Regions from separate parts of the Staphylococcus nepalensis genome, predicted to be linked through region 3. Evidence: a T-box and tRNA genes for the amino acid it is inferred to sense, from the RefSeq annotation. Region 3 holds a T-box; the other regions hold tRNA genes.

Region 1 (7,144 bases), 1.3 Mb from region 3:
CGCTACCTTAGGACCGTTATAGTTACGGCCGCCGTTTACTGGGGCTTCGATTCGTAGCTTCGCAGAAGCTAACCACTCCTCTTAACCTTCCAGCACCGGGCAGGCGTCAGCCCCTATACATCACCTTACGGTTTAGCAGAGACCTGTGTTTTTGATAAACAGTCGCTTGGGCCTATTCACTGCGGCTCTCCTGGGCGTTAACCCTAAAGAGCACCCCTTCTCCCGAAGTTACGGGGTCATTTTGCCGAGTTCCTTAACGAGAGTTCGCTCGCTCACCTTAGAATTCTCATCTTGACTACCTGTGTCGGTTTGCGGTACGGGCACCATAAATCTAGCTAGAGGCTTTTCTCGGCAGTGTGAAATCAACGACTCGAGGAAACAATTTCCTCTCCCCATCACAGCTTGACCTTAAGAGTGCCGGATTTGCCTAACACTCAGTCTTACTGCTTGGACGTACAATCCAATCGTACGCTTCGCCTATCCTACTGCGTCCCCCCATCGCTTAAAACGAATTATGGTGGTACAGGAATATCAACCTGTTATCCATCGCCTACGCCTATCGGCCTCAGCTTAGGACCCGACTAACCCAGAGCGGACGAGCCTTCCTCTGGAAACCTTAGTCAATCGGTGGACGGGATTCTCACCCGTCTTTCGCTACTCACACCGGCATTCTCACTTCTAAGCGCTCCACATGTCCTTGCGATCATGCTTCAACGCCCTTAGAACGCTCTCCTACCATTGTCCTACGGACAATCCACAGCTTCGGTAATATGTTTAGCCCCGGTACATTTTCGGCGCAGTGTCACTCGACTAGTGAGCTATTACGCACTCTTTAAATGATGGCTGCTTCTAAGCCAACATACTAGTTGTCTGGGCAACGCCACATCCTTTTCCACTTAACATATATTTTGGGACCTTAGCTGGTGGTCTGGGCTGTTTCCCTTTCGAGCACGGACCTTATCACCCGCGTTCTGACTCCCAAGTTAAATTGATTGGCATTCGGAGTTTGTCTGAATTCGGTAACCCGAGAAGGGCCCCTCGTCCAAACAGTGCTCTACCTCCAATAATCATCACTTGAGGCTAGCCCTAAAGCTATTTCGGAGAGAACCAGCTATCTCCAGGTTCGATTGGAATTTCTCCGCTACCCTCAACTCATCCGCTCACTTTTCAACGTAAGTCGGTTCGGTCCTCCATTCAGTGTTACCTGAACTTCAACCTGGTCAAGGGTAGATCACCTGGTTTCGGGTCTACGACCAAATACTCAACGCCCTATTCAGACTCGCTTTCGCTACGGCTCCACATTCACTGCTTAACCTTGCATCAAATCGTAACTCGCCGGTTCATTCTACAAAAGGCACGCCATCACCCATTAACGGGCTCTGACTACTTGTAAGCACACGGTTTCAAGTTCTATTTCACTCCCCTTCCGGGGTACTTTTCACCTTTCCCTCACGGTACTGGTTCACTATCGGTCACTAGAGAGTATTTAGCCTTGGGAGATGGTCCTCCCGGATTCCGACGGAATTTCTCGTGTTCCGTCGTACTCAGGATCCACTCAAGAGAGAACAGATTTTCGACTACAGGATTATTACCTTCTTTGATTCATCTTTCCAGATGATTCGTCTAATCTATTCCTTTGTAACTCCGTATAGAGTGTCCTACAACCCCAACAAGCAAGCTCGTTGGTTTGGGCTATTCCCGTTTCGCTCGCCGCTACTCAGGGAATCGAATTTTCTTTCTCTTCCTGCGGGTACTAAGATGTTTCAGTTCTCCGCGTCTACCTTCGATACGCTATGTATTTACGCATCGATAATACGACATAACTCGTATTGGGTTCCCCCATTCGGAAATCTTTGGATCACAGCTTACTTACAGCTCCCCAAAGCATATCGTCGTTAGTAACGTCCTTCATCGGCTTCTAGTGCCAAGGCATTCACCGTGCGCCCTTAATAACTTAATCTATTTGCTTTCCAACTCGACAACCGTCGGTTGAAAACCCAAAATGTTATTAATCTGTGAGTGTTCTTTCGAACACTAGCGATTATTTCTTTTTGAATTCAAGCTTATTTAAAACTCTTATTCACTCGGTTTTGCTTGGTAAAATCATAAATTTTACTTACTTATCTAGTTTTCAATGTACAAATAATAAAAGAATACTCCAATGAGCATTCAAAACTGAATACAATATGTCAATGTTATTCCTTGTTCATCTTCTAAAGAAGATGTTCCGAATATATCCTTAGAAAGGAGGTGATCCAGCCGCACCTTCCGATACGGCTACCTTGTTACGACTTCACCCCAATCATTTGTCCCACCTTCGACGGCTAGCTCCATAAATGGTTACTCCACCGGCTTCGGGTGTTACAGACTCTCGTGGTGTGACGGGCGGTGTGTACAAGACCCGGGAACGTATTCACCGTAGCATGCTGATCTACGATTACTAGCGATTCCAGCTTCATGTAGTCGAGTTGCAGACTACAATCCGAACTGAGAACAACTTTATGGGATTTGCATGACCTCGCGGTTTAGCTGCCCTTTGTATTGTCCATTGTAGCACGTGTGTAGCCCAAATCATAAGGGGCATGATGATTTGACGTCATCCCCACCTTCCTCCGGTTTGTCACCGGCAGTCAACTTAGAGTGCCCAACTTAATGCTGGCAACTAAGCTTAAGGGTTGCGCTCGTTGCGGGACTTAACCCAACATCTCACGACACGAGCTGACGACAACCATGCACCACCTGTCACTTTGTCCCCCGAAGGGGAAGACTCTATCTCTAGAGTTGTCAAAGGATGTCAAGATTTGGTAAGGTTCTTCGCGTTGCTTCGAATTAAACCACATGCTCCACCGCTTGTGCGGGTCCCCGTCAATTCCTTTGAGTTTCAACCTTGCGGTCGTACTCCCCAGGCGGAGTGCTTAATGCGTTAGCTGCAGCACTAAGGGGCGGAAACCCCCTAACACTTAGCACTCATCGTTTACGGCGTGGACTACCAGGGTATCTAATCCTGTTTGATCCCCACGCTTTCGCACATCAGCGTCAGTTACAGACCAGAAAGTCGCCTTCGCCACTGGTGTTCCTCCATATCTCTGCGCATTTCACCGCTACACATGGAATTCCACTTTCCTCTTCTGCACTCAAGTTTCCCAGTTTCCAATGACCCTCCACGGTTGAGCCGTGGGCTTTCACATCAGACTTAAGAAACCGCCTACGCGCGCTTTACGCCCAATAATTCCGGATAACGCTTGCCACCTACGTATTACCGCGGCTGCTGGCACGTAGTTAGCCGTGGCTTTCTGATTAGGTACCGTCAAGACGTGCACAGTTACTTACACATTTGTTCTTCCCTAATAACAGAGTTTTACGATCCGAAGACCTTCATCACTCACGCGGCGTTGCTCCGTCAGGCTTTCGCCCATTGCGGAAGATTCCCTACTGCTGCCTCCCGTAGGAGTCTGGACCGTGTCTCAGTTCCAGTGTGGCCGATCACCCTCTCAGGTCGGCTACGTATCGTTGCCTTGGTAAGCCATTACCCCACCAACTAGCTAATACGGCGCGGGTCCATCTATAAGTGATAGCAAAACCATCTTTCACTTTAGAACCATGCGGTTCTAAATATTATCCAGCATTAGCCCCGGTTTCCCGGAGTTATTCCAGTCTTATAGGTAGGTTACCCACGTGTTACTCACCCGTCCGCCGCTAACGTCAAAGGAGCAAGCTCCTTATCTGTTCGCTCGACTTGCATGTATTAGGCACGCCGCCAGCGTTCATCCTGAGCCAGGATCAAACTCTCCATAAAAAATTATGATGTTTGATTAGCTCATAAAATACTAATTTGTGTTATCAATAACACGTTGTTTTTGAATCAACATTTAATGTTGAATTCGGAATTAACGTTGACATATTGCAATTCAGTTTTCAATGTTCATTGTTTGTTTTTAAATATGGTGGAGACTAGCGGGATCGAACCGCTGACCTCCTGCGTGCAAAGCAGGCGCTCTCCCATCTGAGCTAAGCCCCCATAGTTTTATAAGAGTCGGGAAGACAGGATTCGAACCTGCGACCCCTTGGTCCCAAACCAAGTGCTCTACCAAGCTGAGCTACTTCCCGTATTTATTATAATATGCATTTTAAAATGGTGCGCCCAATAGGAGTCGAACCTATAACCGCTTGATTCGTAGTCAAGTACTCTATCCAATTGAGCTATGGGCGCTCTATTAAAATGATGGTGCCGAGGACCGGAATCGAACCGGTACGATGATCTCTCATCGCAGGATTTTAAGTCCTGTGCGTCTGCCAGTTCCGCCACCCCGGCAATATAATGGAGCAGAAGACGGGATTCGAACCCGCGACCCCGACCTTGGCAAGGTCGTATTCTACCGCTGAACTACTTCTGCAAATTGAAACTGGATGAGCCATAGAGGATTCGAACCTCTGACCCTCTGATTAAAAGTCAGATGCTCTACCAACTGAGCTAATGGCTCATGAAATGGTGCCGGCCAGAGGACTTGAACCCCCAACCTACTGATTACAAGTCAGTTGCTCTACCAATTGAGCTAGGCCGGCTATTCATTTTTAAAAGATGGTGGAGGATGACGGGTTCGAACCGCCGACCCCCTGCTTGTAAGGCAGATGCTCTCCCAGCTGAGCTAATCCTCCACATGATTATTATAAAGCCTGGCAACGTCCTACTCTTGCGGAACGTAAGTCCGACTACCATCGGCGCTAAAGAGCTTAACTTCTGTGTTCGGCATGGGAACAGGTGTGACCTCTTTGCTATTGCCACCAGACAAAATAACTTACTCAATATATGATACACGTTTTATCAAATAATTGCAACGGTCAATTTTACACTATTTTTAAAATTTCTTTAAAAATCATTTACATAAGACTCTGTTGCTTTCTCTTGAATTTGACGACTTTTATATATTACTTCATTTTTCGTTATTAGTCAATAACTTTTGTGTTTTTTATTTTTAAACTTTATATTTAAGATTTCAATGTCTCGTTTCCTCAACTCGACTTGAATAATCTTATCATATGAATATGTTAAATGCCAAACCTTTTTTAGTATATTTTTATATTTTAATAGGCATTTATGTCCCAAATGTTTCTTATTACAAAAATTAATTAAAGTAATATTAACATATCTAATAATTAATAACAGTAATTACATTTATTCCCTATTAATAATATAAAAACTAGATCAGTTATACCCCTATTATACAATATATACTGACCTAGTTTCTTGTTTCTATTTAATTGTGATACGTTTTTTATATAAACGGCTTATTTTTGTCTCATGTATGGGAATAATAGCACGTCACGAATCGAAGCTGAATCTGTAAGCAACATAACCAATCTATCAATACCGATACCTAGACCGCCTGTTGGAGGCATACCGTATTCTAATGCTTCAATAAAATCTTCGTCCATTTCATGTGCTTCGTCATTGCCTTCTTCTTTTTCGACTAGTTGAGCTTCAAATCTTTGTCTTTGATCGATAGGGTCATTCAATTCTGTAAATGCATTGCCGTGCTCTCTGCCTACAATAAACAGTTCGAAACGATCTGTAAATCTAGGATCTTCTGGATTTTTCTTAGCTAATGGTGAAATCTCGATAGGATGTCCATATACAAATGTTGGCTGAATTAATGTTTCTTCTACTTTTTGTTCAAAGAATTCATTTAAAATGTGTCCGTATTTCATATTACCGGTGATTTCGACCCCATGTTCTTTTGCGAGTGTTTTTGCTTCTTCATCACTTTGTACGTTATAGAAGTCTACACCGGTAGTCTCCTTAACTGCATCTGCCATATGGATTCGTTTCCAGTTTGATTCTAAATCAATTACATCTTCACCATAATTAATTTTGGCAGTACCTAATACTTTATTAGAAATGTGTCTGATCATATCTTCCGTTAAATCCATAATATCATGATAATTTGCATATGCTTCATATAGTTCAATCATCGTAAATTCAGGGTTATGACGTGTAGATACGCCTTCATTTCTAAACACACGACCAATTTCATATACTTTTTCCAATCCGCCTACGATAAGGCGTTTTAAGTGTAGTTCAATTGCAATTCGCATATAAAGCGTAGCGTCTAATGCGTTATGATGTGTTACAAATGGTCTAGCAGCAGCACCACCAGCTATTTGATGCATCATCGGTGTTTCTACTTCTAAGAAACCTTGTTGGTTTAAATAGTTACGCATCTCTTGTAAAATTTTGCTTCGGTTAATAAACGTTTTTGTGCTATCTTGGTTTGTAATTAAATCGAGATAGCGTTGACGATAACGTTGTTCTATATCTTGTAAACCATGGAATTTGTCTGGTAATGGACGTAATGCTTTAGTTAAAAGGACAAATGATTTAGCTTTAACTGACAACTCACCTGTTTTAGTTTTAAACATTACTCCGTCGATACCGACTATATCTCCTAAATCTGTTGAATTCCAAATATCAAATTGCTCATCGCCTACTTGATCTTTTCTTACGTAAATCTGAATCTGACCAGATAGGTCTTGTACATGTGCAAAACCAGCTTTACCTTTACCACGTTTTGTCATGACACGTCCAGCGATGCTAACATGGCTCTCTTCTTCTTTTTCTTGCAATTCTTCTTTTGTAAATTGGTCCCAATCTTCATGTAATGGTGTAGCCATTGAAGTTCTTTCGAATTTTTGACCAAACGGATCGATACCTAAATCATATAGTTCTTGCATTTTTTGACGACGTACTTGCATTTGGTCGTTCATTTCTTCTGACATAACTTTCTCTCCTTTATGCTTCTTGTTCCACATTTTTAGTTTCTTTATTTTTTACTTATTGTTAGAAATTGTGAATCATCTATATCATTTCTTATTTAGTTTCTTTTTGATTTAAAACATTTCTAACTTTGTCTTACTATGAAAAAATTTAAATACGCTGGATACATATTTACACATTCTCATTATGACAACTTTTTTCTCTTTTCAATTCTACTAGACGTTGCAAACGTAATAAAGGGATTAAAAATTCATCTTTTATAGAAAACACGTCAACAAGTTGTTTAATTTGTACAAACACATAATAAATGATTCAAAGCTCAACTCATACTTCTGAGCAATTACGCTCTATCTACCTCTCAATTTTGATACT
Region 2 (7,144 bases), 420 kb from region 3:
GAAGGTGGGGATGACGTCAAATCATCATGCCCCTTATGATTTGGGCTACACACGTGCTACAATGGACAATACAAAGGGCAGCTAAACCGCGAGGTCATGCAAATCCCATAAAGTTGTTCTCAGTTCGGATTGTAGTCTGCAACTCGACTACATGAAGCTGGAATCGCTAGTAATCGTAGATCAGCATGCTACGGTGAATACGTTCCCGGGTCTTGTACACACCGCCCGTCACACCACGAGAGTCTGTAACACCCGAAGCCGGTGGAGTAACCATTTATGGAGCTAGCCGTCGAAGGTGGGACAAATGATTGGGGTGAAGTCGTAACAAGGTAGCCGTATCGGAAGGTGCGGCTGGATCACCTCCTTTCTAAGGATATATTCGGAACATCTTCTTTAGAAGATGAACAAGGAATAACATTGACATATTGTATTCAGTTTTGAATGCTCATTGGAGTATTCTTTTATTATTTGTACATTGAAAACTAGATAAGTAAGTAAAATTTATGATTTTACCAAGCAAAACCGAGTGAATAAGAGTTTTAAATAAGCTTGAATTCAAAAAGAAATAATCGCTAGTGTTCGAAAGAACACTCACAGATTAATAACATTTTGGGTTTTCAACCGACGGTTGTCGAGTTGGAAAGCAAATAGATTAAGTTATTAAGGGCGCACGGTGAATGCCTTGGCACTAGAAGCCGATGAAGGACGTTACTAACGACGATATGCTTTGGGGAGCTGTAAGTAAGCTGTGATCCAAAGATTTCCGAATGGGGGAACCCAATACGAGTTATGTCGTATTATCGATGCGTAAATACATAGCGTATCGAAGGTAGACGCGGAGAACTGAAACATCTTAGTACCCGCAGGAAGAGAAAGAAAATTCGATTCCCTGAGTAGCGGCGAGCGAAACGGGAATAGCCCAAACCAACGAGCTTGCTTGTTGGGGTTGTAGGACACTCTATACGGAGTTACAAAGGAATAGATTAGACGAATCATCTGGAAAGATGAATCAAAGAAGGTAATAATCCTGTAGTCGAAAATCTGTTCTCTCTTGAGTGGATCCTGAGTACGACGGAACACGAGAAATTCCGTCGGAATCCGGGAGGACCATCTCCCAAGGCTAAATACTCTCTAGTGACCGATAGTGAACCAGTACCGTGAGGGAAAGGTGAAAAGTACCCCGGAAGGGGAGTGAAATAGAACTTGAAACCGTGTGCTTACAAGTAGTCAGAGCCCGTTAATGGGTGATGGCGTGCCTTTTGTAGAATGAACCGGCGAGTTACGATTTGATGCAAGGTTAAGCAGTGAATGTGGAGCCGTAGCGAAAGCGAGTCTGAATAGGGCGTTGAGTATTTGGTCGTAGACCCGAAACCAGGTGATCTACCCTTGACCAGGTTGAAGTTCAGGTAACACTGAATGGAGGACCGAACCGACTTACGTTGAAAAGTGAGCGGATGAGTTGAGGGTAGCGGAGAAATTCCAATCGAACCTGGAGATAGCTGGTTCTCTCCGAAATAGCTTTAGGGCTAGCCTCAAGTGATGATTATTGGAGGTAGAGCACTGTTTGGACGAGGGGCCCTTCTCGGGTTACCGAATTCAGACAAACTCCGAATGCCAATCAATTTAACTTGGGAGTCAGAACGCGGGTGATAAGGTCCGTGCTCGAAAGGGAAACAGCCCAGACCACCAGCTAAGGTCCCAAAATATATGTTAAGTGGAAAAGGATGTGGCGTTGCCCAGACAACTAGTATGTTGGCTTAGAAGCAGCCATCATTTAAAGAGTGCGTAATAGCTCACTAGTCGAGTGACACTGCGCCGAAAATGTACCGGGGCTAAACATATTACCGAAGCTGTGGATTGTCCGTAGGACAATGGTAGGAGAGCGTTCTAAGGGCGTTGAAGCATGATCGCAAGGACATGTGGAGCGCTTAGAAGTGAGAATGCCGGTGTGAGTAGCGAAAGACGGGTGAGAATCCCGTCCACCGATTGACTAAGGTTTCCAGAGGAAGGCTCGTCCGCTCTGGGTTAGTCGGGTCCTAAGCTGAGGCCGATAGGCGTAGGCGATGGATAACAGGTTGATATTCCTGTACCACCATAATTCGTTTTAAGCGATGGGGGGACGCAGTAGGATAGGCGAAGCGTACGATTGGATTGTACGTCCAAGCAGTAAGACTGAGTGTTAGGCAAATCCGGCACTCTTAAGATCAAGCTGTGATGGGGAGAGGAAATTGTTTCCTCGAGTCGTTGATTTCACACTGCCGAGAAAAGCCTCTAGCTAGATTTATGGTGCCCGTACCGCAAACCGACACAGGTAGTCAAGATGAGAATTCTAAGGTGAGCGAGCGAACTCTCGTTAAGGAACTCGGCAAAATGACCCCGTAACTTCGGGAGAAGGGGTGCTCTTTAGGGTTAACGCCCAGGAGAGCCGCAGTGAATAGGCCCAAGCGACTGTTTATCAAAAACACAGGTCTCTGCTAAACCGTAAGGTGATGTATAGGGGCTGACGCCTGCCCGGTGCTGGAAGGTTAAGAGGAGTGGTTAGCTTCTGCGAAGCTACGAATCGAAGCCCCAGTAAACGGCGGCCGTAACTATAACGGTCCTAAGGTAGCGAAATTCCTTGTCGGGTAAGTTCCGACCCGCACGAAAGGCGTAACGATTTGGGCACTGTCTCAACGAGAGACTCGGTGAAATCATAGTACCTGTGAAGATGCAGGTTACCCGCGACAGGACGGAAAGACCCCGTGGAGCTTTACTGTAGTCTGATATTGAAATTCGGTACAGCTTGTACAGGATAGGTAGGAGCCTTAGATACGTGAGCGCTAGCTTACGTGGAGGCGCTGGTGGGATACTACCCTCGCTGTATTGGATTTCTAACCCGCACCATTTATCATGGTGGGAGACAGTGTCAGATGGACAGTTTGACTGGGGCGGTCGCCTCCTAAAGAGTAACGGAGGCGCTCAAAGGTTTCCTCAGAATGGTTGGAAATCATTCATAGAGTGTAAAGGCACAAGGAAGCTTGACTGCGAGACTTACAAGTCGAGCAGGGTCGAAAGACGGACTTAGTGATCCGGTGGTTCCGCATGGAAGGGCCATCGCTCAACGGATAAAAGCTACCCCGGGGATAACAGGCTTATCTCCCCCAAGAGTTCACATCGACGGGGAGGTTTGGCACCTCGATGTCGGCTCATCGCATCCTGGGGCTGTAGTCGGTCCCAAGGGTTGGGCTGTTCGCCCATTAAAGCGGTACGCGAGCTGGGTTCAGAACGTCGTGAGACAGTTCGGTCCCTATCCGTCGTGGGCGTAGGAAATTTGAGAGGAGCTGTCCTTAGTACGAGAGGACCGGGATGGACATACCTCTGGTGTACCAGTTGTCGTGCCAACGGCATCGCTGGGTAGCTATGTATGGACGGGATAAGTGCTGAAAGCATCTAAGCATGAAGCCCCCCTCAAGATGAGATTTCCCAACTTCGGTTATAAGATCCCTCAAAGATGATGAGGTTAATAGGTTCGAGGTGGAAGCATAGCGATATGTGGAGCTGACGAATACTAATCGATCGAAGACTTAATCAAATTTAAATGTTTTGTTTGTAGAACTAAAATTTACTTACTATCTAGTTTTGAATGTATAATGATTTATACATCAACTTGTCTGGTGACTATAGCAAGGAGGTCACACCTGTTCCCATGCCGAACACAGAAGTTAAGCTCCTTAGCGCCGATGGTAGTCGGACTTACGTTCCGCAAGAGTAGGACGTTGCCAGGCAATATATCATTATTCCACAGTAGCTCAGTGGTAGAGCTATCGGCTGTTAACCGATCGGTCGTAGGTTCGAGTCCTACCTGTGGAGCCATATGGCCCCGTGGTCAAGCGGTTAAGACACCGCCCTTTCACGGCGGTAACACGGGTTCGAGTCCCGTCGGGGTCATTTATTACATATTGGAGGATTAGCTCAGCTGGGAGAGCATCTGCCTTACAAGCAGAGGGTCGGCGGTTCGAACCCGTCATCCTCCACCATCGTTAATTTAATAGTACGGAGGGGTAGCGAAGTGGCTAAACGCGGCGGACTGTAAATCCGCTCCTTCGGGTTCGGCAGTTCGAATCTGCCCCCCTCCACCATTTATGGGCTATAGCCAAGCGGTAAGGCAACGGACTTTGACTCCGTCACGCGCTGGTTCGAATCCAGCTAGCCCAGCCATTAGAGCCATTAGCTCAGTTGGTAGAGCATCTGACTTTTAATCAGAGGGTCAGTGGTTCGAGCCCACTATGGCTCACTATGAAGCACTTCTCAAAAGAGAAGTGCTTTTTTGTTATATATTATAACAACGAACTCATTTTAGAAAAATATGATTTCTTTTTAACTATTTTTTAATATATAAACATATCATCACAGAGAAAGTGAATGCTATATTCTCAGTGTTAGTTAGAAATAGCGTAAAGCATACAAATAAAATTTGCATATTTATTTATACATTTTATTGACTAATAAAATAATGAAATCGATAGTAAAAGGGTTTATGTTGAATGATAAACCACTTTATTGATTTTATATGTAAGAATGGCCAATCGAAGAAAAAATGCTGTTTTAGCAATCCTTGAAATGTTGAATTCTTTAGATTATTCTAGAAACATATGACAACAAAGGGGTTTTAAAAATGAATAAAACAGTAGAAATTATTGGGGCGCCATCCACATATGGTCAAAGAAAATTAGGAGTTAACCTTGGTCCAGATGTAATTCGATATGCAGGTATTGAGGAACGTATTAAAGCAATAGGGCTAAATGTGAAAGATTCTGGTAATATTACGGTACCTAAAATCGATTTGGAAAAATTTAATTCAGAGCAAAAAGGATTACGTAATTTAGAAGAAATTATAGAAACATCAAACACGTTGAGTGATGCAGTTTCTAACAGTATTGAAAATAATCATTTTCCACTTATTTTAGGCGGAGATCACTCAATCGCTATTGGTTCTATATCAGGCGTTAGTAAGCACTACGAAAACCTAGGTATTATATGGTATGACGCACATGGTGACCTAAACATCCCTGAAGAGTCGCCGTCAGGAAATATTCACGGTATGCCATTACGTGTACTTGCAGGCGAAGGTGATGAGCGTTTGGTTAATATCTCAAATTATTCACCAAAAATTAAACCTGAAAACATTGTGCTTATCGGCATGAGAGATTTAGACGAAGGAGAAAGACGTTACATAAAAGAACATGATATTAAAACATATACAATGGCTGAAGTTGATCGTTTTGGTATTAAACAAGTGATTGAAGACACGATTGAGTATTTACAAACTAAAACAGATGGCATCCATTTGTCACTTGACGTAGATGCGCTAGATCCTGTGGAAACGCCAGGTACTGGTACTAGAGTGCTTGGTGGGTTAACGTACAGAGAGAGTCATTTTGCATTAGAATTATTACATAATTCTAAATGTATTACTTCTATGGATTTAGTGGAGGTTAATCCACTTATTGATCATAATAATGATACGGCGAAGCAAGCTGTATGCTTAGTAGGTAGTTTCTTTGGTGAAACATTATTGTAGAAACTACAACTAAGTTCAAGATAGAGATCATATCTTCTAAAAACGTAAAATACTACTTTTTCTAAGCGCTCTTACGCGGCGGGACAGCAAAGTCATTTTAAATATGATTTCTGTCTCGCTTTTTGCTTTTAATAAAACATTAATTTTTATTTCAAAATTTTATACTTAATATGACAGTTGACGTTATGATTGGTATAATATATAACATGGGAACAGATAACCGGAGGAGATGTTATGGATTTATCCAACTTTTTTGATGATTGGAGTACGGTCAAAATAATTGCAGGCGTACTCGACTTACTCATAGTATGGTATGTACTTTATCTTCTCATCACAGTTTTTAAAGGTACAAAAGCGATTCAATTACTTAAAGGTATTGTCGTAATTGTAATCGGCCAACAAGTGAGTAAAATGTTAAATTTAACAGCTACATCTCGTTTGTTTGATTTAGTGATACAATGGGGTGTATTAGCTTTAATCGTTATATTCCAACCTGAAATCAGACGTGCTTTGGAACAGCTTGGCAGAGGCAGTTTATTTAAACGTTATTCAACGAGTTTAAATAGTGATGAAGATAAACTTATTTCGTCAGTTTCAAAAGCAGTACAGTATATGGCTAAACGCCGTATAGGCGCGTTAATAGTCTTTGAAAAAGAAACAGGATTACAAGATTATATAGAAACAGGGATCCCTATGAATTCTGACATTTCTCAAGAATTATTAACCAATGTGTTTATACCTAATACGCCTTTACATGACGGTGCGATGATTGTCCAAGAAAATAAAATCGCAAGTGCTGCAAGTTATTTACCATTATCTGATAGTGCTAAAATCGCTAAAAGTTTAGGTACTAGACATAGGGCTGCAGTAGGTATTTCTGAAGTTTCAGACGCATTTACAGTGGTAGTTTCTGAAGAAACAGGATCTATTTCTGTCACATTTGATGGAAAATTAAGAAAAGACATTTCTAATGAAGCATTTGAAGAATTATTAGCTGAACATTGGTTTGGCACACACTTTCAAAAGAAAGGTGTGAATTAAAATGTTAGAAAGTAAATGGGGATTAAGACTAATTGCTTTTGTATTAGCACTTGTGTTTTTCTTATCAGTAAACAATATGTTTGGTAATATCTTCAACGCAGATCAATTAGGACAAAAGTCGACTGAAACATTGCAAGATGTCCCAGTTCAAGTTAAGTATGATAGCAAATCATTATATGCTAGCGATGTACCTAGCAAAGTGGATGTAGAAATATCTGGGCCACAGTCTCAAGTTCTAAAAGCTGAAAATAGTGATAATGTTAAAGCTGTGCTCGATTTAGGTAATAAAAAAGCTGGAAAACATACTACACAATTTCAAGTAAATGGTTTAAATGAAGATATTGATTATACTGTTAAGCCGAAAGAAGCAGCAGTAAGTCTTGAAGAAAAAGTGACTAAAAAGCTCAAAGTAGAACCTGATGTTAGCAGCAATGATTTAGATCCTAACTATAAAGTAAGTGATCAAAGTGTGTCACCTGAAACAGTTAAAGTGACTGGTGGTCGTAAGCAAATTGATAAAATTGCATATTTAAAAGCTACGTT
Region 3 (7,144 bases):
ACTCCGATTGTTTTAATTAATCCATATTTTTGAGCATCTACTAAGGCTTGCCAAGCTTCCACATATTTACCTTGTTTAGGATTAGGCCAATGGACTAAATATTTATCGAAATAATCTAAGCCCGTTCTATAAAGCGACTCTTGTATCAGGTTAATGGCTTTATCATATTCATGACTTGAACCTGGTAATTTAGCACTTACATAAATGTCTTCTCTTGGAACACTTGAACGACGAATAGCTTCACCTACCATACCTTCATTGTTATAGTTTGTGGAAGTATCAATAACTCTATAACCTAGATTCAACGCATTTTCTAATTGTTTAACGCCGATGCCTCCTTGAACATTAACAGTGCCTAACCCTATATGTGGTAGCATCGTGCCATCGTTTAATAGAAATTTTTCATATAAACTCAAAATATAACTTCCTTTCAATTCATAATATTCAATTAGTAAGGGAATATTGTTATTTTCACCTTTTAATAGTTATATTTATTGTTTACCCACTTCTAATACCTTTTAATCTGTATTTGAATTTCATAATGCCTAATTAAATATTAATAGAACAAGTTAACTTCATGCATTTTTAAATGTACTAACGCCGTTTCTATACAATAAGCGATATAGATAAAAGGAATAAGCGGTATTTTAATTTTTCTTTTCTTCAACTTTAATACTAAAATGATAGCAAAAACACTACCGCTTAAAAATGTTAAAAATAACACATTGATAAAATATATGTAAGGTAATAAATAAGATAACAGAGCACAAATTAAAATATCTCCATAACCAATCGCACTTTTAAAGCATATATAAAAGAGATGAAGTATAAACGTGATGACTAAAAATTGATACACATTTCCCTCAATAATAAAAATACTACTAATGGCAAATATTAAATACATATGTAAAGGGATAGACAAAGTTTGTAAATCATATAACGAAAATATAAGAAGAAATAAATATATCAATAAGAAGGAAGTTAACGCTTCAGAGGTAAAACTGAATAGCAAATAAAATGCTGGTATAAGTGACGTTATTTCGCCGATAAGATAATACTTATTGAGTTTTTGATAGCAGCATGAAGCGCGTCCCCAAAGTTTAATATAGCTGACTACGGGTATCATATCTCTAAATTTTAATTGTTGGTTGCAAAAATCACATTTAGATCTCAAAAGTAAATATTTTAAATTGAATTTTTTCATGAAACACAAGTGATAAAGAAAACTAAACAGTATAGGACATACGATGAGTAGTAGTAGCAATGTTCGCCTCCTGTCCTCATTATATCACCCTTGATTTAAGGTTATAAGAAAAAAGTCATTTATTAAATTATAATATAAAAGAGCAATGAAAAAGCTAGTTAATCACTCAGTGTTTCTCTCACTAACATTGAAAAAACACTAAATCATTACTAGCTTTTTAAAAAATCATAAATTAATATATTATAACTAGAAGTTAACTTTAGATTTAACTTCACTGATAAAATACAAACTACCTGTAATCACTAAACCAGACCCGTTATAATTTTCAATAAATTGAACAAAGTCGTCTATAGTTTCTTTTTGCTCGAAACGTATTTCGTCATATATTGTTTCTTTAGTACACGCTTTGGGAAAATCAAAATCCGTTACATAAAAAGTTGAAGCGACTGTTTTCAATTGATCAACCATGCTATGGATTGGTTTTCCTTTAATTGCAGCGTATAAGATATCTACAGACTCTAATTTGTAATAATCTTTTAAAGTTTTAATTAGAGCTTCTACGCTTTCTAAGTTATGCGCGCCGTCTATAATCATTAGTGGTTGATCTTTAACTTTTTCAATTCTTCCTGTCCAATTGACCGATTCAATGCCATCAATCATTTTATTAAAATCTAACTCGACTAATCCTGACTCATTCAATTCTATAAGCGCTGTTATTGCTAATGCAGCATTTTCTTTTTGATGTTCGCCCAACATATTTAAAATAAGTGTTTCTAATTCATAATTTTTATAACGGTAAGTAAACTCATCACCTTGAGAAATCACACTAATATCTCTATCTAACTCTATACCTTCTGCATTTTGTTGTTCTACAAAATCTCGAATAACTTTCAGTGCGTCTTCATTTTTTACTGCGTAGATTACAGGTGTATCTGGCTTAACAATTGCGCCTTTATCTTTTGCAATATCTACATAAGTATCACCCAAAATATCTACATGATCTAAACCAATACTTGTTAAAATACTAAGTATTGGTTTAAATACGTTTGTTGAATCATTTTTGATACCTAATCCTGCTTCTACTATTACAAAATCTACTGGATGGATTTCTCCGAAATAAAGAAACATCATAGTTGTAATAATTTCAAATTCAGTTGCTGTGCCAAGTTCTGTTTCTATTTCTAATGCTTCACTTACTGGTTTTACTTTTTGAACTAATGCTACGATGGCGTCATCACTAATAGGCGTACCATTTAAACTTATGCGTTCATTAAATGTTTCTATAAAAGGCGATGTAAAGGTACCGACCTCATATCCATTATCAACGAGTGCTGATCTTAAATATGCAACAGTTGACCCTTTACCATTCGTACCACCGACATGAATACCATTGATATTAAATTGTGGGTTATTTAATCTATTTAACATCCACTCCATGCGTTTAACACCTGGTTTAATGCCAAATTTAGTTCGTTCATGTATCCAATATAAGCTGTCTAGGTAATTCATGTTTAGGACTCCTATGCTTTTAATTGATTAATACGTTCTTGTACACCGTCATATTTTTCTTGATATGTTTGTTTTTTTTCACGTTCTTCATTAATAATTTTTTCCGGTGCCTTATTAACAAAGTTTTCGTTAGCTAATTTTTTATTAACACGGTCCAACTCTTTTTCCCATTTTAATAGCTCATTTTCTAGTCGTTCAATTTCTTTATCCATGTCAATTAAGCCTTCTAATGGTAATACAACTTCACCTGCAGATGTGATGGATGTCATTGCTTTTTCAGGAATTGTGATAGATGTATCGATAACCAATTCACTTGGATGACAGAATCTATCAATGTAATTTGAATTATTTGTTAACGTATCTTTTAAATTTTCATTTTTAGCTTGAATGAAAATTGGAATTGCTCTTGATAATGGTGTATCTACCTCTAATCGGGATTGTCTCACTGATTTAATGATTTCAACTAGTTGTTGCATTGTTTCTTTACTCTCATCAAATACGAGCGCTTTGTTTACTTTAGGCCAAGCCGCATTGACAATGGTCTCACCTTCATGAGGTAAGTTTTGCCATATTTGTTCTGTGACAAATGGCATAAATGGATGTAGCATTCTCATCGTATTATCTAAAACATATGTTAATACAGATCGTGTTACTTGTTTTTGAGTTTCATCTTCGCCGTTCATTGGTATTTTACTCATTTCGATATACCAATCACAGAACTCGTCCCAAATAAAGTTATAAAGTGCTCTACCAACTTCGCCAAATTCATATTTTTCACTTAAATCTGTTACTGTATCAATTGTTTCATTCAAACGAGTTAGAATCCATTTATCTGCTAATGAAAGATTACCAGTTAAATCAACATCTTCAACTTTAAAATCCTCACCAATGTTCATAAGACTGAAACGAGCAGCATTCCAAATTTTATTGATAAAATTCCAAACAGATTCAACTTTTTCTGTAGAATAACGTAAATCATGACCAGGTGAAGATCCTGTAGCTAAGAAATATCTTAAGCTGTCTGCGCCATATTCGTCTATAACATCCATTGGATCCACACCATTACCAAGTGATTTACTCATTTTACGCCCATCTTCTGCACGTACTAATCCATGTAATAATACATCATTAAATGGACGTTGGCCAGTAAATTCTAAACCTTGGAAAATCATTCTTGCTACCCAGAAGAAAATAATGTCATAACCAGTTACAAGCGCATTGGTTGGATAATAACGTTGGAAATCCTCGCTTTCAACATCAGGCCATCCTAACGTTGAAAATGGCCAAAGCGCACTAGAAAACCATGTATCTAATACATCTTCATCTTGAGTCCAATTTGCTTCATCTTTAGGTGGCTCTTCCCCAACATAGATTTCTCCTGTTTCATTATGATACCAAGCAGGTATTTGGTGGCCCCACCATAATTGACGAGAAATTGTCCAATCTCGAATTTCTTCCATCCAACGGTTAAACGTTTTTTCAAATCTATTAGGTACAAAATCAATTCTATTATTTGTTTTTTGGTTATTTAAGGCTTGTTCTGCTAATGGTTTCATTTTAACAAACCATTGTGTAGATAAGTAAGGTTCAACCACTGCGCCTGAACGTTCAGAATGCCCTACTGAGTGTTCATGTTCTTCTATTTTAATCACTAAGTCTTGTTCTTGTAAATCTTTAACTAATGCTTCACGACACTCAAATCTATCCATGCCTTGGTATTTACCAGCATATTCATTCATATGGCCAGATTCATCCATAACAGTAATACGTTCTAAATCATGTCGGTTACCTATTTCAAAGTCATTTGGGTCGTGTGATGGCGTTACTTTCATCGCACCACTACCGAATTCAATATCAACATATTCATCTGCTAATATAGGTAATTCCCTTTCTACTATTGGTAAGATAACTTTTTTACCGATAACATCTTTATAACGTTCATCATTAGGGTTTACCACGATAGCAGTATCACCTAACATTGTTTCTGGACGCGTAGTAGCTATTTCAATATAACCTTCGCCATCCGCATAAGGGTATTTGAAGTGATAAAATTTGCCTTGAATATCTTCGTGGATAACTTCTATATCAGATAAAGCTGTACGCGCAATTGGATCCCAATTAATAATATATTCACCACGATAAATTAAACCTTTATTATACATGTCAACAAAGACTTTTTTCACGGCTTTACTTAAACCTTCATCTAATGTAAAGCGTTCTCTACTATAATCTAGCCCTAAACCTAATTTAGCCCATTGTTGTCTGATAAACGTAGCGTATTCTTCTTTCCAATCCCATGCCTTTTCTAGGAATTTACTTCTACCTAAATCATGACGAGATAGTCCTTCTTCTTTAAGTTTTGCTTCTACTTTAGTTTGTGTAGCAATACCTGCATGATCCATACCAGGCAAGTATAATGTATCGTACCCTTGCATGCGTTTCATTCGCGTAATAATATCTTGTAATGTTGTATCCCAAGCATGTCCTAAATGTAATTTTCCTGTTACATTCGGGGGCGGAATGACAATCGTATATGTTTCTTTTGAATGATCTTCTGAAGCTTTAAAATAGCCATTATTAACCCACTCGTCATAACGTCCAGCTTCAACTTCATTTGGATTATATTTTGGTTTCATTTCCATATGTTAAAATCCTCCTTAAATAAATAAAAAACCCATCCTATAAATAGGACGGGTTTTCCGTGGTACCACCTAAATTCAAGAAATTAGCATTCCAATTTCAAGCACTCAAAATTATGATTAACGCTCAAACACGCTTTAACTTAATCTATAATCAAAATCAATGATTTATTTCAGTCAAAGTTCAATGTGGGCTACCTTCAATAAGTTAAATTGTACATTTTCAGCAACCATGTACTCTCTGTTAAATTTCAGCTTATTTACTCTTCCCAGTAGACTATATTCCTTTACTTGATTATAGTATAATGGATATGAAAATAAGTCAATAAAATGGAGTGAAATTTATGAACGAATGTGCATTCGGTACAAAAGATCCTGTTTATATTCATTATCACGATGAAAGTTGGGGCCACCCACTTTATGATAACCTAAAATTATTTAAACTAATAGCTTTAGAATCCCAACATGCTGGACTTTCATGGTTAACTATTCTAAAGAAGAAGTCATCTTATGAGCAGGCTTTTTATCAGTTTAACCCAGCACAAATTGCACAAATGACTTCAGAAGATATAGATAGGTTAATGGTATTTCCAAATATTATACATAACCGAAAAAAATTAGAAGCAATTGTAAATCAAGCCAAGGGCTATTTTGAAATTGAAAAAGTGTATGGCAGCTTTAGTGATTTTTTATGGTCGTATGTTGATTTTCAACCTATAGATTGTGGGTACACTAATCCAAGTGAGCGTGTTACAGTCGATGCACGTGCAACTGAACTCTCTAAAAAATTAAAACAGTTTGGCTTTAAGTTTTTAGGTCCTGTAACTGTTTATTCATTTTTAGAAGCTGCAGGTTTGTATAATGCACATTTACAATCTTGTCCATTCAATCCAAAGTATTATAATGGCAAAGGGTTTGAATAATCAAGGTGTTAGATAGCAGCGATATTGCTTAAACGACTACATTGTTCTGTGCCGTTCTGCCTCTCAAGCGTGACAAAATACAAAAGAATAACTGCTCGCTTATTTTGTACAGCCTCATTAATTTCACACTATTATATCAATAACGCTCTACTCTCTTTAATTTATTTCAATTACAAGATGATTTAAATTAACTATAAATCTATTCCTAACTATGTTCTAACCTTATCACTGATTTCAAATTTCAAACAAAAAACCACTCCGAAGAGTGGTCAAAGGATGAAGTACTGGAGGTACTTCATCCTTTATATTATCAAACAAAATTATATTGTTCAACGCAATAATTATTAAAATATTGTAAACTTGTTAAAGTGTTAGGCGAGGTTGTATATCCAACAATCATTTTTCATTATGATAACCTTGTCTTGCTCTATATTTAAGAAAATAATTTAACATCGGTGCAATTAAAAATAGTATAAAGAATATTCTAAAGATATGATAACTCGATATCATAGCTACATCAGCACCTGTTTCAATGGCAACTAACACAATTTGACTCATTCCCCCAGGCGCTGCACCTAAGAATAGTTCGTTTACTTGGTGATGAGAAACAGAAGATATAAATAGTACCATTACAAACGCAAGTAAAATCAATAAAATATTTTGAAAAGCGATTGCTACAGCAATTCTTCCTTTCATTTGATCTAATAGTTTTGCAATTTGTATACCTATACGTATCATATATATGATTTGAGCAGCAGCAATAATATAATTATCTAACGTAAACGTCGCACTAGTAAATAAATTCCAACAAATAAGTACAAGTATTGGTGCAAGTAATTGCTTCGTTGGAAAATTTATTTTTTTCATAA

What was found. A T-box is a leader RNA that pairs with one kind of tRNA and senses whether it is charged. The one in region 3 lies ahead of BJG89_RS06495 (valine--tRNA ligase), so its partner is inferred to be a tRNA-Val.
Region 1: it encodes a tRNA-Val, which carries the amino acid that the T-box ahead of BJG89_RS06495 (valine--tRNA ligase) is inferred to sense. The anticodon was not compared.
Region 2: it encodes a tRNA-Val, which carries the amino acid that the T-box ahead of BJG89_RS06495 (valine--tRNA ligase) is inferred to sense. The anticodon was not compared.

The regions. Positions count from the first base shown of each region.
Region 1 covers NZ_CP017466.1:2,636,543-2,643,686, forward strand. Annotated here, with positions in the region: rRNA gene BJG89_RS12650 (23S ribosomal RNA) at 1-1,960, opposite strand, end outside; rRNA gene BJG89_RS12655 (16S ribosomal RNA) at 2,244-3,796, opposite strand; tRNA gene BJG89_RS12660 (tRNA-Ala) at 3,943-4,018, opposite strand; tRNA gene BJG89_RS12665 (tRNA-Pro) at 4,034-4,107, opposite strand; tRNA gene BJG89_RS12670 (tRNA-Arg) at 4,134-4,210, opposite strand; tRNA gene BJG89_RS12675 (tRNA-Leu) at 4,224-4,312, opposite strand; tRNA gene BJG89_RS12680 (tRNA-Gly) at 4,320-4,394, opposite strand; tRNA gene BJG89_RS12685 (tRNA-Lys) at 4,409-4,481, opposite strand; tRNA gene BJG89_RS12690 (tRNA-Thr) at 4,488-4,563, opposite strand; tRNA gene BJG89_RS12695 (tRNA-Val) at 4,581-4,656, opposite strand; rRNA gene rrf (5S ribosomal RNA) at 4,673-4,787, opposite strand; gene lysS (lysine--tRNA ligase) at 5,287-6,774, opposite strand; gene folK (2-amino-4-hydroxy-6-hydroxymethyldihydropteridine diphosphokinase) at 7,131-7,144, opposite strand, start outside.
Region 2 covers NZ_CP017466.1:964,841-971,984, forward strand. Annotated here, with positions in the region: rRNA gene BJG89_RS04345 (16S ribosomal RNA) at 1-367, shown strand, start outside; rRNA gene BJG89_RS04350 (23S ribosomal RNA) at 651-3,571, shown strand; rRNA gene rrf (5S ribosomal RNA) at 3,650-3,764, shown strand; tRNA gene BJG89_RS04360 (tRNA-Asn) at 3,778-3,852, shown strand; tRNA gene BJG89_RS04365 (tRNA-Glu) at 3,856-3,927, shown strand; tRNA gene BJG89_RS04370 (tRNA-Val) at 3,941-4,016, shown strand; tRNA gene BJG89_RS04375 (tRNA-Tyr) at 4,035-4,118, shown strand; tRNA gene BJG89_RS04380 (tRNA-Gln) at 4,123-4,197, shown strand; tRNA gene BJG89_RS04385 (tRNA-Lys) at 4,201-4,273, shown strand; gene rocF (arginase) at 4,655-5,560, shown strand; gene cdaA (diadenylate cyclase CdaA) at 5,795-6,601, shown strand; gene BJG89_RS04400 (CdaR family protein) at 6,603-7,144, shown strand, end outside.
Region 3 covers NZ_CP017466.1:1,380,985-1,388,128, reverse strand. Annotated here, with positions in the region: gene BJG89_RS06510 (aldo/keto reductase) at 1-377, opposite strand, end outside; gene BJG89_RS15045 (prepilin peptidase) at 557-1,264, opposite strand; gene BJG89_RS06500 (bifunctional folylpolyglutamate synthase/dihydrofolate synthase) at 1,451-2,713, opposite strand; gene BJG89_RS06495 (valine--tRNA ligase) at 2,725-5,355, opposite strand; T-box leader at 5,397-5,635, opposite strand; gene BJG89_RS06490 (DNA-3-methyladenine glycosylase I) at 5,697-6,275, shown strand; gene BJG89_RS06485 (AbrB family transcriptional regulator) at 6,672-7,144, opposite strand, start outside.